Regions from separate parts of the Nonomuraea polychroma genome, predicted to be linked through region 3. Evidence: riboswitches for the same ligand, from Rfam matches in the RefSeq annotation. Region 3 holds a riboswitch; each other region holds the start of a gene.
The links. A riboswitch is a leader RNA that binds a small molecule or an ion and turns the genes downstream of it on or off. The one in region 3 is predicted to bind thiamine pyrophosphate.
Positions count from the first base shown of each region.

Region 1 (3,963 bases), 830 kb from region 3:
CGGGCAACTGGTTCTGGTTGGCGACGTTCGTGGCAAGGTAACCGCCGTGGCCCTCGTTGTCGCCGTCGTACGGGACCGAGCAGCCCTGCGCCGGGAGGGTGCCGACGAAGTCGATGTTCGTGTAGCCGGTGCTCTGGAGCTTGTTCCAGAGCAGGGCCCGCCAGCAGCCGGGGGAGCCGGTGATCGAGTCGCCCAGGGGCATGACCCTGATGGCGGCGGCGCCGGCCGGGGTGGTCGTCAAGAACATCACCGCGCCGGCCATCGCCAGCAACGCCGCCAGTAACGCCCAGGTCTTCCGCATCGTCCGCACTCCCGTCGTCGCCTGGCGCTGATCGTAAGAGCGCGGCTTGGAGACGGGAAGGCGGCGGCCCGGGCACTGGGACGCGACCTGCGGCGATACGCGATCCGGGATGTAACTTTCAGATCAAGGGCGGACGATGGCGAGCGGGCCCGGCGCGTGGTGGAGCAGGGCCTGGCTGATCGAACCCATGATCATCCCGGTCAGTTGACCGTGTCCGCGCGACCCCACGACCAGCAGGTCGGCCCGCGTCGCGGCTTCCTTGAGCACCTCGATGGGGTGCCCGTGGATGACCTCGGCCACCACGTCGATCCCCGGATGGTGTGCCCGGCCGTCGGCCACCAGCTCCTGCAGGGCGCGGAGGGCATCTTGCTCGCCGTCGGGGTCGGCCGGTTCGAAGCCGCTGGGGTGCGGCCAGGCCCACGCCTGTACGGCATGTACCCGTGAACCGTGCAACTCTGCCTCGGCGAGGGCGAAGTCGAGCGCGCGCAGGCCGCCGGGTGAGCCGTCCACCCCGGCCACCACCTCCCTGCGGGCCGGCCGGGGAACGTCCCGGATGAGAACCACGTTCGTACGGGCGTGCGCGGCCACTCCGTGCGCGACGGAGCCGACCAGCAGCCCGCGTACGCCACCGATCCCGCGGCTGCCCACGACCAGCAGCTCGGCGCTCTCGGAGGCGTCGATCAATGTGGTACGGGGATCGCCGGGCAGCAGCTCGGTGGCCACATCGACCTCCGGATGCTCGCGGCGTACCCGGTCTTCGGCCGCTGCGAGCACTGTCATGGCGCCCTCGCGCATCCACCGGCCGACCTCGGCATAGTGGCCGCTGGGCGTGTCTTCGGCCACCCATTTCGACACGGCATGAGCGATGACGAGCGACGTGCGGCGAAGGGCGGCCTCGGTGGCGGCCCACGCGGCGGCCTCCAGCCCGGTGCGTGAACCGTCCACCCCAACGATGATCACGACGACGGCCTTTCAGGATCTTCTAGGGTCTAGGAGAACGCGTAGCACTCCACCTCGGCCCGGCGGAAGGACACGCCCTGTTCCGTGGAGTCCTCGGTGCACTGGCGCTCGGCCTTGCTGAGCCTCAGCGTGCCGCAGACGGTCACGCCGGAGAACGTGCGGCAGTCGAGCGACCTGTCGGTTTTGCCGATCCGGTACCGTGCCTTGACCTCCTCGCGGCACTGCGTCCGCGCCCGTGCCGTATTGGCGTACTGGCACTGGGCGATCAGGGTCTGGTACTGCTCTTGACTGACTTCGTGCTGGTCGATGCCGTCCCCGGCAGCGCTGGTCCCTCCCAACGCGGCCACCACCACGAGTCCTGCGACAGCGGCTATTTTCTTCATAGTCCCCCTGAGGGGGTGGTACCGCCGAGGGCGATCGTCAAACCTCACGGCGGCGCGCCAGCACGCTGAGCCAGGTGCGGTTCCACGTGCTCATCTCCTGCTCCAGGACCTCGAACCCGGCCGATTCCAGCGTCGCGAGCAGCGTATCGGGGTGGCGGTGGACGAACCACCGGAAGACCTCGGTGTCGTACGGAACCGGCTCCCAGCCCTCCCCGTCGCCGGCCGAGGTGCTCAGGCCCAGCACGCCACCCGGCCGCAGCGTCGCCCACCAGGCGCGCAACGTCGGCTCGGTCTCCTCGGCGGGCACGTGGAGCAGCGCGGCGGAGGACCACAGGCCGGCCAGCGAGCCGGGGGCGAGCGGCGGCCTGCGCAGGTCGCCTCGCACGGTCGGCACTCCGCGGGCGGCGGCCAGCCTGGTCATCTCGATCGAGCGGTCGACTCCGATGACCGGCAGCCCCTGCTCTTGGAACCAGGCCGCGTCATGCCCGGGACCGCACCCGAGATCGGTCACCAAGCCCCGCGCCGCGTCGGCGAATCGCTGGCGGAAGGCCAGGAAGCCGTCGCTGCGGCTGGCGCGCGCGTCGAAATCACGTGCGATGCGGTCGTAGGTCGCTGTGGTGCGCGAAACGGGATCATCCATTACCTCGATCATGCCAGGTTTGGCGCGGCTTAACAGGTGGGTACGATCAACGCCGTCCAACGCGGGAGCCCGGTGCTGACCGGGCTGAGAGGACGGCTGACAGCCGCCGACCGCCAGAACCTGCTCCGGATAATGCCGGCGAAGGGAGTTTGCGCGATGAATGGCGCGCGTTTTTCCAAGATTTACACCGGTGACCTCCGCGTGCCGATGCGTCAGGTGCACCTTTCCAACGGTTCGACCGTGACCCTGTACGACACGTCGGGCCCGTACACCGACCCCGCCCTCGAGACCGACGTCCGGCGCGGGCTGCCCCGTCTGCGCGAGCAGTGGGTACGCGAGCGCCGCGCAGCCGGCCACCCCGTCACCCAGGTCGCCTGCGCGCGGAAGGGCCTGATCACCAAGGAAATGGAGTTCGTGGCCGTCCGCGAGGGACTCGACGCCGAGTTCGTACGCCAGGAGGTCGCGGCCGGCCGGGCCATCATCCCCGCCAACGTCAACCACCCCGAGTCCGAACCCATGATCATCGGCCGCAACTTCCTCGTGAAGATCAACGCCAACATCGGCAACTCCGCCGTGACGTCCTCCATCGAGGAGGAGGTCGAGAAGATGACCTGGGCCACCCGGTGGGGCGCGGACACGATCATGGACTTGTCCACCGGCCCGGACATCCACGAGACCCGCGAGTGGATCATCCGCAACTCGCCGGTGCCGGTCGGCACCGTGCCCATTTACCAGGCGCTGGAGAAGGTCAAGGGCCGTCCGGAGGATCTGTCCTGGGAGGTCTACCGGGACACGCTCATCGAGCAGTGCGAGCAGGGCGTGGACTATGTGACCGTGCACGCCGGGGTGCGGCTCGAACACGTGCCGCTCACCGTCCGCCGTAAGACCGGCATCGTCTCGCGCGGCGGCTCCATCATGGCCGCGTGGTGCCTGGCGCACCACCGTGAGAGCTTCCTGTACGAGTACTTCGCCGAGATGTGCGAGATCCTGGCGCGTTATGACGTGTCGTTCTCGCTGGGCGACGGGCTGCGGCCAGGTTCGATCGCGGACGCCAACGACGAGGCCCAGTTCGCCGAGTTGCGCACGCTCGGCGAGCTGACGACGATCGCGCGGGAGCACGACGTCCAGGTCATGATCGAGGGCCCGGGACACGTGCCCATGCACAAGATCAAGGAGAACGTCGACCTGCAGCGCGAGCTCTGCGACGACGCTCCCTTCTACACCCTCGGGCCGTTGGTCACCGACATCGCGCCGGGCTACGACCACATCACCTCCGGCATCGGCGCCGCCATGATCGGCTGGTTCGGCACCGCCATGCTCTGCTACGTCACCCCCAAGGAGCACCTCGGCCTGCCGGACAAGGACGACGTCAAGACCGGCGTGATCACGTACAAGATCGCCGCCCACGCGGCGGACCTGGCCAAGGGGCACCCGCGGGCGCAGGAGTGGGACGACGCGCTGTCGGACGCGCGGTTCGAGTTCCGCTGGGAGGACCAGTTCGACCTGTCACTCGATCCCGAGACCGCCCGCGCCTTCCACGACGAGACCCTGCCTGCGGCGCCGGCCAAGACCGCGCACTTCTGCTCGATGTGCGGGCCCAAGTTCTGCTCCATGCGGATCAGCCACGACATTCGCGAGGCCGGCTTCGCGGAGAAGGCGGCGGAGTTCCGGCAGCGCGG
Region 1 covers NZ_SAUN01000001.1:11,169,358-11,173,320, forward strand. The annotation lists gene EDD27_RS52145 (cellulose binding domain-containing protein) at 1-301, opposite strand, end outside; gene EDD27_RS52150 (universal stress protein) at 425-1,246, opposite strand; gene EDD27_RS52155 (hypothetical protein) at 1,291-1,644, opposite strand; gene EDD27_RS52160 (class I SAM-dependent DNA methyltransferase) at 1,682-2,284, opposite strand; TPP riboswitch at 2,336-2,448, shown strand; gene thiC (phosphomethylpyrimidine synthase ThiC) at 2,441-3,963, shown strand, end outside.
Region 1: another riboswitch for thiamine pyrophosphate. It lies ahead of thiC (phosphomethylpyrimidine synthase ThiC); the one in region 3 lies ahead of EDD27_RS48150 (TenA family protein).

Region 2 (3,963 bases), 8.4 Mb from region 3:
CCGCCGGGCCAGCGCCGGGTCGTCGCCGATGTACGGCAACACCACGAAGCCCTCCGCCACCAGCCGCTCGGCCGCGTCGAACGTCTCGATCGGGTCGGGCAGCAGCGTCCGCTCGTCGGCGATGACCTCCAGCTTGACCCAGTTCGTGCCGAGCGCCTCCCTGGCCAGCCGCGCCGTCAGCACGGCCTCGCCCGCCGTGAAGCAGCCGGCCGTGTTCGGGAGCACCTTGATGTCCCGCTTGCGCAGCACGTCCAGAACGGAGCCGCGGGCCCCGGGGTCCAGCCGCCGCATGGCGACCGTGGTCAGCTCGGTGCCGGACGCGGCCAGCGCGTGGTCGAGCACCTCCAGGGAAGGCGCGCCGCCGGTCCCCATGATGAGCCGGGAGGAGAACTTCTCCCCGGCGATGATCAGATCATCCACCTTGCACCGCCGTCAGCACCTCCATGCGGTCGCGGTCGCTGAGCGCCGTCGTCTCCCAGGCGCTCCGCGTGACCACCTCGTCGTTCACGGCCACGGCCACCCCGGTGGTGGCCGTGGTCAAGGTCCGTACGGCCTGCGCCACGGTCGTGCCGTCGGCGACCTCGTGCGCGGCCCCGTTGATCGTCACAATCATGAGATTTCCTGAAACCTCCCCGGCGAGCACAACGCCGCCAGCCGACCTTCTTCGCCACCCAAGTCGCCTGACCCACCCAAGTCGCCTGACCCACCCAAGTCGCCCAAGCCACCAAAGTCGCCCGAGCCACCCAAGTCGCCCAAGCCGCTCGAATCGCCCGCGTCGCCCAGCACGAGCGCCGCCGTGAGCGGCGCGAGCAGCACACCGCCCCGGTAGTGCCCGGTGGCCAGGACGAGCCCCGGCGTCCCGCTCGGGCCGATGATCGGCAGGTTGTCCGGCGTGCCCGGCCGCAGCCCGGCCACCACGTCGGCGATCTCCAGCTCGGTCACGCCCGGCACCAGCTCTCTGGCGTCGCGCAGCAGCTCGTAGAGCCCGCCCGCGGTCACCCTGGTGTCGAACCCCAGCTCCTCCTGGGTGGCCCCGACGACCAGCTCGCCGTCGCCGCGAGGGACGAGGTAGACGTACGAGCCGTGCACGGTGCCGCGTACGCACCGGCTGAGCAGCGGCTGCGGGGAACGCAACCGCATGATCTGCCCCTTGACCGGCCGCACCGGCACCTCGGCCAGCTCGCCGCTCCAGGCCCCCGCCGCCAGGACGACCCGCTCCGCCCGCAGCTCGGACGGCGGCTCAGATTCCTCTCGCGGCGTGCCGGGGGCACCCGTCGGCGGCTCCAGGCGTACCCCGATGACCCTGCCGTCCTCGTCGCGCAGGAGGCCCGCGGCACGCGCCCGCACCAGCGGCACCCGCAGCCGCTCCAGGGCCGCGAGCAGGGCCGCCGTCACGCGGCGCGGATCCACCCAGGCGTCGCCGGGAGCCAGCAGCCCGCCGCGCACCGACGGGGCCAGCATGGGCTCCAGGCGGCGGCACTCGCGCCCGGTCAGCCGCTCGACCGGCAGCCCGAGCTTGTCCATGAAAGCCGCCAGCTCGTCCAGCGCCGCGAGATCGTCGGCCCCGAACGCCACGTCGAGCGTCCCGTCCGCACGCAGGTCCAGCCCGTGCCGAGCCGCGTCGCCGATCTCCAGCCCGCCGAACGCCCCGAGCCCGGCCACCTCGGCGGTCGTCCCCGGATCGCCGTCGCCGGACCGGGCCGTCCCGTCCGAGATGCCGCCCGCCGTGGCCAGGGCGTCGTCGCTGCGCCCGGTGAGGCCGGCGTCCTGGGCGAGCTCGGCGGCGAAGGACGGCCAGCGGCGCAGTGACGCCATGCCCAGCCGCAGCAGCGGCGCCTCCGTGTACGTCACCTCGCTGACCGGGGCCAGCATCCCCGCCGCCGCGTAGGAGGCCCCCGAGGCCGGAGCCGGATCCACCACGGTGACCGCGCGCCCCGCCCGGGCCATCCGCCACGCGATGGACAGTCCGACGATCCCGCCGCCTACGATCACATCCACATGCGCTCCCTTCGCCGGCATGATCCGGATCAGGTGTCTTGCGGTCGAAGGCCCGGTGCAGCCTTCCTCTCAGCCCGGTAACGGCCGGACTCCCGCGCGTCTTTACCTCCTCAGCCTACGGCCTCGGTGCGACGTCCAAGAACGGCCCCCGTTAAGGTCATGAACGTGGACAATGTCGTGGTGGTGGGAGCGGGCCTGGCGGGCGTCCGCACGGTGGAGGCCCTGCGTGGGCGAGGGTTCGGCGGCAGAATCACGCTGATCGGGCAGGAGCGGCATCGCCCCTACGACCGCCCGCCCCTGTCCAAGAGCGTGCTCCTCGGCGAGGCCGACAGCAGCTTCGTCGACACCGACCTCACCGCACTCGACGTCGCCTTCCGCCCGGGCGTGGGCGCCAAGGCGCTGCGCGCGGGCGTCGTGGAGACCACCGAGGGCGAAGTCGGCTACGACGGCCTGGTCATCGCCACCGGATCCGAGCCGATCAGGCTGCCCGGCGACGGGCCCCAGCACGTGCTGCGCACCCTCGACGACGCCCACGAGCTCAGGGCCATGCTCGTGCCCGGCGCCCGGGTGGCGATCATCGGCGCCGGCTGGATCGGCGCCGAGGTGGCCACCGCCGCCCGCCGCGCCGGCTGCGCGGTCACGGTGATCGAGGCGGCCGCCACCCCGCTCGCGACCGCCGTCGGCACGGAGATCGGGGCCCGTACCCAGCGCTGGTACGAGGGCATCGACCTGCGGCTGAACACCATGGTCCGGTCCGTGGACGAGGGCGGCGTGCGGCTGGTGGACGGCGAGTTCGTCGAGGCCCACGTGGTCGTGACCGGCATCGGCGTGCGGCCCGCCGTCGAATGGCTGGCCGACGCCGACATCGACCTGCACAACGGCGTCGTCGTCGACGAGCACCTGCGGGCCTCCCTGCCGAACACGGTCGCCGTCGGGGACTGCGCCGCCTGGTGGTCGCGCCGCTTCCGTACCCGGCTCAGGATCGAGCACTGGGACACCGCGCTCAACGCCCCCGAGGTCGCCGCCGCCACGCTGCTGGGCGAGGACGCGGTCTACGACCCGGTGCCGTACTTCTGGTCGGAGCAGTTCGGGCACATGGTCCAGTACGCCGGGCACCACCCGGCGGGGGAGCGGCTCATCTACCGCGGCGACCCGGAAGGCAAGTGGTCGGCCGTCTGGCTCGCCGCCGACGGCGCCCTGGCCGCGGTGCTCGCCGTGGATCGGCCGCGAGATCTCGTACAGGGACGCAGAATCATCGGCGCGGGACACCGTCTCGACGCGGAACGCCTGGTAGATCCAGAAGTATCCCTACGAGATTGTGTTGTTTGAGCAAGCACGGCATGTGGTAGTTGTGGTTTCGTGACGCTTTCTGTTGCACAGATCGACCGGGAGACCGACCAGCTCGTGGACGAGTGGCTGACGCTCCCCGAAGTGGCCCAGCGCCTTGAGCTTCCCATAGGGCGGGCCAAGCAGCTCCTGAAGGACCACAAGCTCCTCGGCGTGCGCCGGGGCAGCGGCGGGCCGCAGGTGCCCGCGGTGTTCCTCGATGGGAAGGACGTGATGAAGGGCCTGCCCGGCACACTGACCGTGTTGCAGGACGCCGGCTACGACGACGTCGAAGCACTGCGCTGGCTCTTCACCCCCGACGAGTCCCTGCCGGGGTCGCCCATCGAGGCGATCAAGGCCGGCCGTCACACGGAGGTCAAGCGGCGTGCCCAAGCCCTCGCTTTCTGAGGCCCGCCTCTACCTCTGCACCGACGGCCGCCGCGACCGCGGCGACCTCGCGGAGTTCCTCGACTCGGTGCTGGCCGGCGGCGTGGACATCATCCAGCTGCGGGAGAAGGGCCTGGAGGCACGCGACGAACTCGCCCTCCTCGAAGTCTTCCGCGACGCCTGCGACCGGCACGGCAAACTACTGGCCGTCAACGACCGGGCGGACATCGCCTACGCCGCCCGGCCCGACGT
Region 2 covers NZ_SAUN01000001.1:1,987,072-1,991,034, forward strand. The annotation lists gene EDD27_RS08795 (thiazole synthase) at 1-420, opposite strand, end outside; gene thiS (sulfur carrier protein ThiS) at 413-613, opposite strand; gene EDD27_RS55410 (FAD-dependent oxidoreductase) at 610-1,998, opposite strand; TPP riboswitch at 1,988-2,104, opposite strand; gene EDD27_RS08810 (NAD(P)/FAD-dependent oxidoreductase) at 2,164-3,327, shown strand; gene EDD27_RS08815 (Rv2175c family DNA-binding protein) at 3,358-3,732, shown strand; gene thiE (thiamine phosphate synthase) at 3,710-3,963, shown strand, end outside.
Region 2: another riboswitch for thiamine pyrophosphate. It lies ahead of EDD27_RS55410 (FAD-dependent oxidoreductase); the one in region 3 lies ahead of EDD27_RS48150 (TenA family protein).

Region 3 (3,963 bases):
TTGGCGGTGGCGATGTCCTGCAGGGCCTGAAGGTGCTTGTGCACGTTCGTGCCCTTGACCTGCTGGACGAGCAGCTTGGCGAAGGCGTCGTCGAGCCCGCCGGCGTTGGCGGGCGTCGCCAAGGCGAGCGGCAAGGCGAGCGCGGAGATGAGTGCGATGACGAATCTGCGCATGCGGGGTACTCCCTAGGGACAGAAAGGCGAGTAATGTCCCCCCGAGCCTCGCCCGAACGCGACACTAACCCGGCTCCGCACCGCCGGGAATGCCTACCAATAGACCAAATTCAGGGACTTTCACTCCGCGGCGCGGCGCGCGCGACGGAGCTCGGCGCGGCGCTTGCCCTCGTGCATCGCCTGCACGCGGGCGATCGGGATCGTGTGCCCCTCCTCGATGAGGTCGGCGGGCAGCCGCTGCGGCGCGGGCATGGCCTCCGCCCACGGGTCGGCGTCCTTGAGCAGCCCGGCCGCGGTGTGCACGGTGAAGTCGCCCGGCGCCACCCGGTCGAGGTCCGACCAGAGCACCGGGAAGGACACCGGCACGCCGGGACGCACGCGCGGACTGTAGGCGGCCACGACCGTGGCGCCGCCTGCCCGGGTGGAGTCGATGAACACCTTGCCCGCACGGTCCTCGCGGATGAACGCCGTGGTGGCCAGCGCCGGATCCACCCGCTCGGCGCGCGCGCCCACCGCGCGGGTGGCCGCGGCCAGGTCGTCCACGGCGGTCCCCGCCGCCACGGGCACGAACACGTGCACGCCTTTGGCTCCGCTGGTCTTCACCGCGCCCGCCAGCCCCGCCTCCTCCAGCGCCTGGCGGACGAGGAACGCGGCGCGCACGGCCAGCCCGAAGGACTCGCTCCCCTCGGGCGGGTCGAGATCGAGCACCATGTGCGTGGGCTGGTCGCCGGCGAACAGCGACGGGTGATACTCGACCGCCCGCTGGTTGGCGAACCACAGCAGCGTCCGCCGGTCGTTGCACACCGCGTACGTCACCTGCCGGCGTGACGCCTCGGCCCAGACGGAGAACCTCTCCACCCATTCGGGGGCGTATTTCGGCAGGTTCTTCTGCATGAAGGGCTCCTGCCCGGGGCGTACCCGGATCACCGAGAGCGCCCGGTCGCGCAGGACCGGGAGGATGCGGTCGCCGACCGCGTCGAGGTAGTCGACCAGGTCACGCTTGGTCGCACCCGCCCCGTCGAACAGCGGCTGGTCGAGGTTGCTCAGGGCCACCCCGTCACGCGTCTCATCGCTGCTCACCCGCCTCACCATATCGGGGAAGAATGGGCGAGACCATGACCCGTTACCTCTACCTGGCCCGCCACGGCGAGGCCACCTCCGACGAACGATCCCTGACCGCGAACGGCCGCCGCCAGGCCACGCTCCTCGGCGAGCGGCTCAAGGACGTCCCCCTCTCCGCCATCCACCACGGCCCGCTCCCCCGGGCGACGCAGACCGCCCGCCTGATCGGCGCGCAGCTCCCCGGCGTCCCGCTGCGCGTTTCCGAGGCCGCCGGGGACTACATTCCCTACCTGCCGGCGAAGGAGGAGCTGCCCCCGGAGCACGCCGACCGGTTCCTCGGCTTTCTCCAGCAGTTCCCCGCCGCCGAAGACGATCTCACCGCCGAGGCCATGCGCACGTTCACGGGCCCGGTGACGGAGGGCCCCCGCCACGAGCTGGTCGTCACCCACAACTTCCTGATCGGCTGGCTCGTCCGCGCCGCGCTGGACGCCCCGAAGTGGCGCTGGCTCGGCCTCAACCACGGCAACGCCGCCCTGACCGTCATCCGGTACGCCCCCGACCGCCCCTCCTCGGTGCTCTTCTACAACGACATGGGGCACCTGCCCGCCGAGCTGCGCTGGACCGGATTCCCGCCCGAGCTGCGGGAGTGAGTCCCTGTTACAGTGAGGCCGTTGACGCGGGGTGCCCGGAGGCCCGGGCTGAGATCACACCCGTTGAACCTGCTCTAGTTCGCACTAGCGAAGGGACGTCGATGTTCTGCGACGACATGTGGCTGCGTACCGCCGAGCTGATGACCGCCATCCACGATCATCCCTTCAACGTCGCGCTCGGCGACGGCACACTCGACCGGGACCGGTTCGCGTTCTACATCGTGCAGGACGGCCGCTATCTGGAGGCGTTCTCCAAGGCCCTGGCCACGGCGTCGGCCCGGGCCACCGACCCGGCGGACGCGGCGTTCTTCGCGCAGAGCGCGCACACCGCCCTGGCCGCCGAGCGCCTGCTGCACGCCGGGTACGTCGAGGAGCTCGGCGCCGACGCGGCCGGGATCGCCACGTCGCCGACCTGCCTGGCGTACGCGTCGTTCCTGCAGGCCACGGCGCTCGCCGCGCCCTACCCGGTGCTGGCGGCAGCGGTGCTGCCGTGCTTCTGGATCTATCAGGACGTCGGCACGGCGCTGCTGCGGCGCACCGGCGACGTGCCGGACCATCCGTACCGGAAGTGGATCGACACCTATTCGGACCCGGGGTTCGCGGCCTCCGTCGCGCAGGCCAAGGCCATCGCCGACCGGCTGGCCGCCACGGCCGATCCGGCGACCAGGGATGCCATGGTGCAGGCCTACTGCACGGCGGCGGCGTACGAGTGGATGTTCTGGGACAGCGCCTGGCGGCGCGAGACCTGGCCGACGGCGGGGTGGCTCACCCCGTGACGGCTACCGCAGGCGGACCAGCAGCGCCGCCGTGCCCGCCCCGGTGAGGCTCGGCAGCGCGGCGGGGCGCCCGCTCAGCAGCAGGAGCAGCGCCTGGATGGGTCCCTCCACCACGTCGCCCTCCCCGACCGCCCAGTCCACGTCGGTGGCCACCAGCCGGAGCCCGCGTAGCCGCCGCTGCGGGTAGAAGGGGAAACCTCGTTCCCAGATGTGGGTGGCGCAGGCTCGGGCCGGGACGAGCGGCATGACACGCTCGAGGCCGAGCGGCACGGTGATGTCCTGGCCGTGGACGAGTGCGTCGAACAACGGGTCGAGCGGCTTGGTCGAGGGCGCCCGGCGGCGCGAGCCGGCCGACTCGCGCACCTGCGCGACGATCTCGCGGATCGGCAGCCTGGCGTGCCGCACCGCCGAGTCGTGAACCATGCGATCGAAGTTGCCGCGTGCCCGGACGAACTCGACCAGCCCCCACGCGAGGTTCGCCCGGGTGGCGAGTGCCAGGTGGGCGGCCACGTCCCGCACCCGCCAGCCGTCGCAGAGTGAGGGCCGCTCCCATTCCGCCGCCGGCAACGATTCGAGCAGGTCGGCCAGGCCGCGCCGCTCGATCTCGAGGGCAGCCCAGATCTTCTCCTGGTCCATCCCGCACTCCTCCGTTTGCTAAGGTGACCTTAATATAAGGCAGCCTTAGCAAAAGGAGAAGACCCATGGCCGCCACGCATCCGCCGCACGTCGTGGCCCTGCTCTACGAGGCATACCTGCGCCTGCAGAACGTCGTGCAGGCGGCCGGCAACGCGTACGACGCGAACGTCCGGCCCGCGCACTCAGCGGTGTTCTTCCACATGGAGCACGAGGGCATCCGGTTGAGCAGGCTCGCCGAGAAGGCCCAGATGACCCCCCAGGCCATGGGGGCGCTGGTGGACGACCTGGAGCGGCTGGGATACCTGCGCCGGGTGCCCGACCCGGCCGACCGCCGCGCCAAGCTGATCCTCTTCACCGAGCGGGGCGACGAGGCCCTGAAGATCGGCTATGCCGCGATCGACGAGGTGGAGCGCCGGCTCGCGGGGTTGCTCGGCGAGGACGGCCTCGCCGAGCTGAACACCACGCTGAGCCGCCTCATCCAGGAGTTTTAGCCATCATCTCGCGCTCCTCGCGGGTGGGGATGAGCCCGGACGGCGCCAGGAGCTTCGACTCCTCGAACGGTGCCTCGGTGGTCGGCAGCGGCTCCCGCGTCCTGATCGCCTTCACCCACACCCGGGCCGCGTCCAGGATCACGATGATGATCATGAGGGCGAACAAGGCGGCCAG
Region 3 covers NZ_SAUN01000001.1:10,339,591-10,343,553, reverse strand. The annotation lists gene EDD27_RS48165 (M28 family metallopeptidase) at 1-173, opposite strand, end outside; gene EDD27_RS48160 (DNA polymerase domain-containing protein) at 294-1,253, opposite strand; gene EDD27_RS48155 (histidine phosphatase family protein) at 1,277-1,885, shown strand; TPP riboswitch at 1,903-1,998, shown strand; gene EDD27_RS48150 (TenA family protein) at 1,987-2,661, shown strand; gene EDD27_RS48145 (maleylpyruvate isomerase family mycothiol-dependent enzyme) at 2,665-3,297, opposite strand; gene EDD27_RS48140 (MarR family winged helix-turn-helix transcriptional regulator) at 3,363-3,788, shown strand; gene EDD27_RS48135 (carbon starvation CstA family protein) at 3,772-3,963, opposite strand, start outside.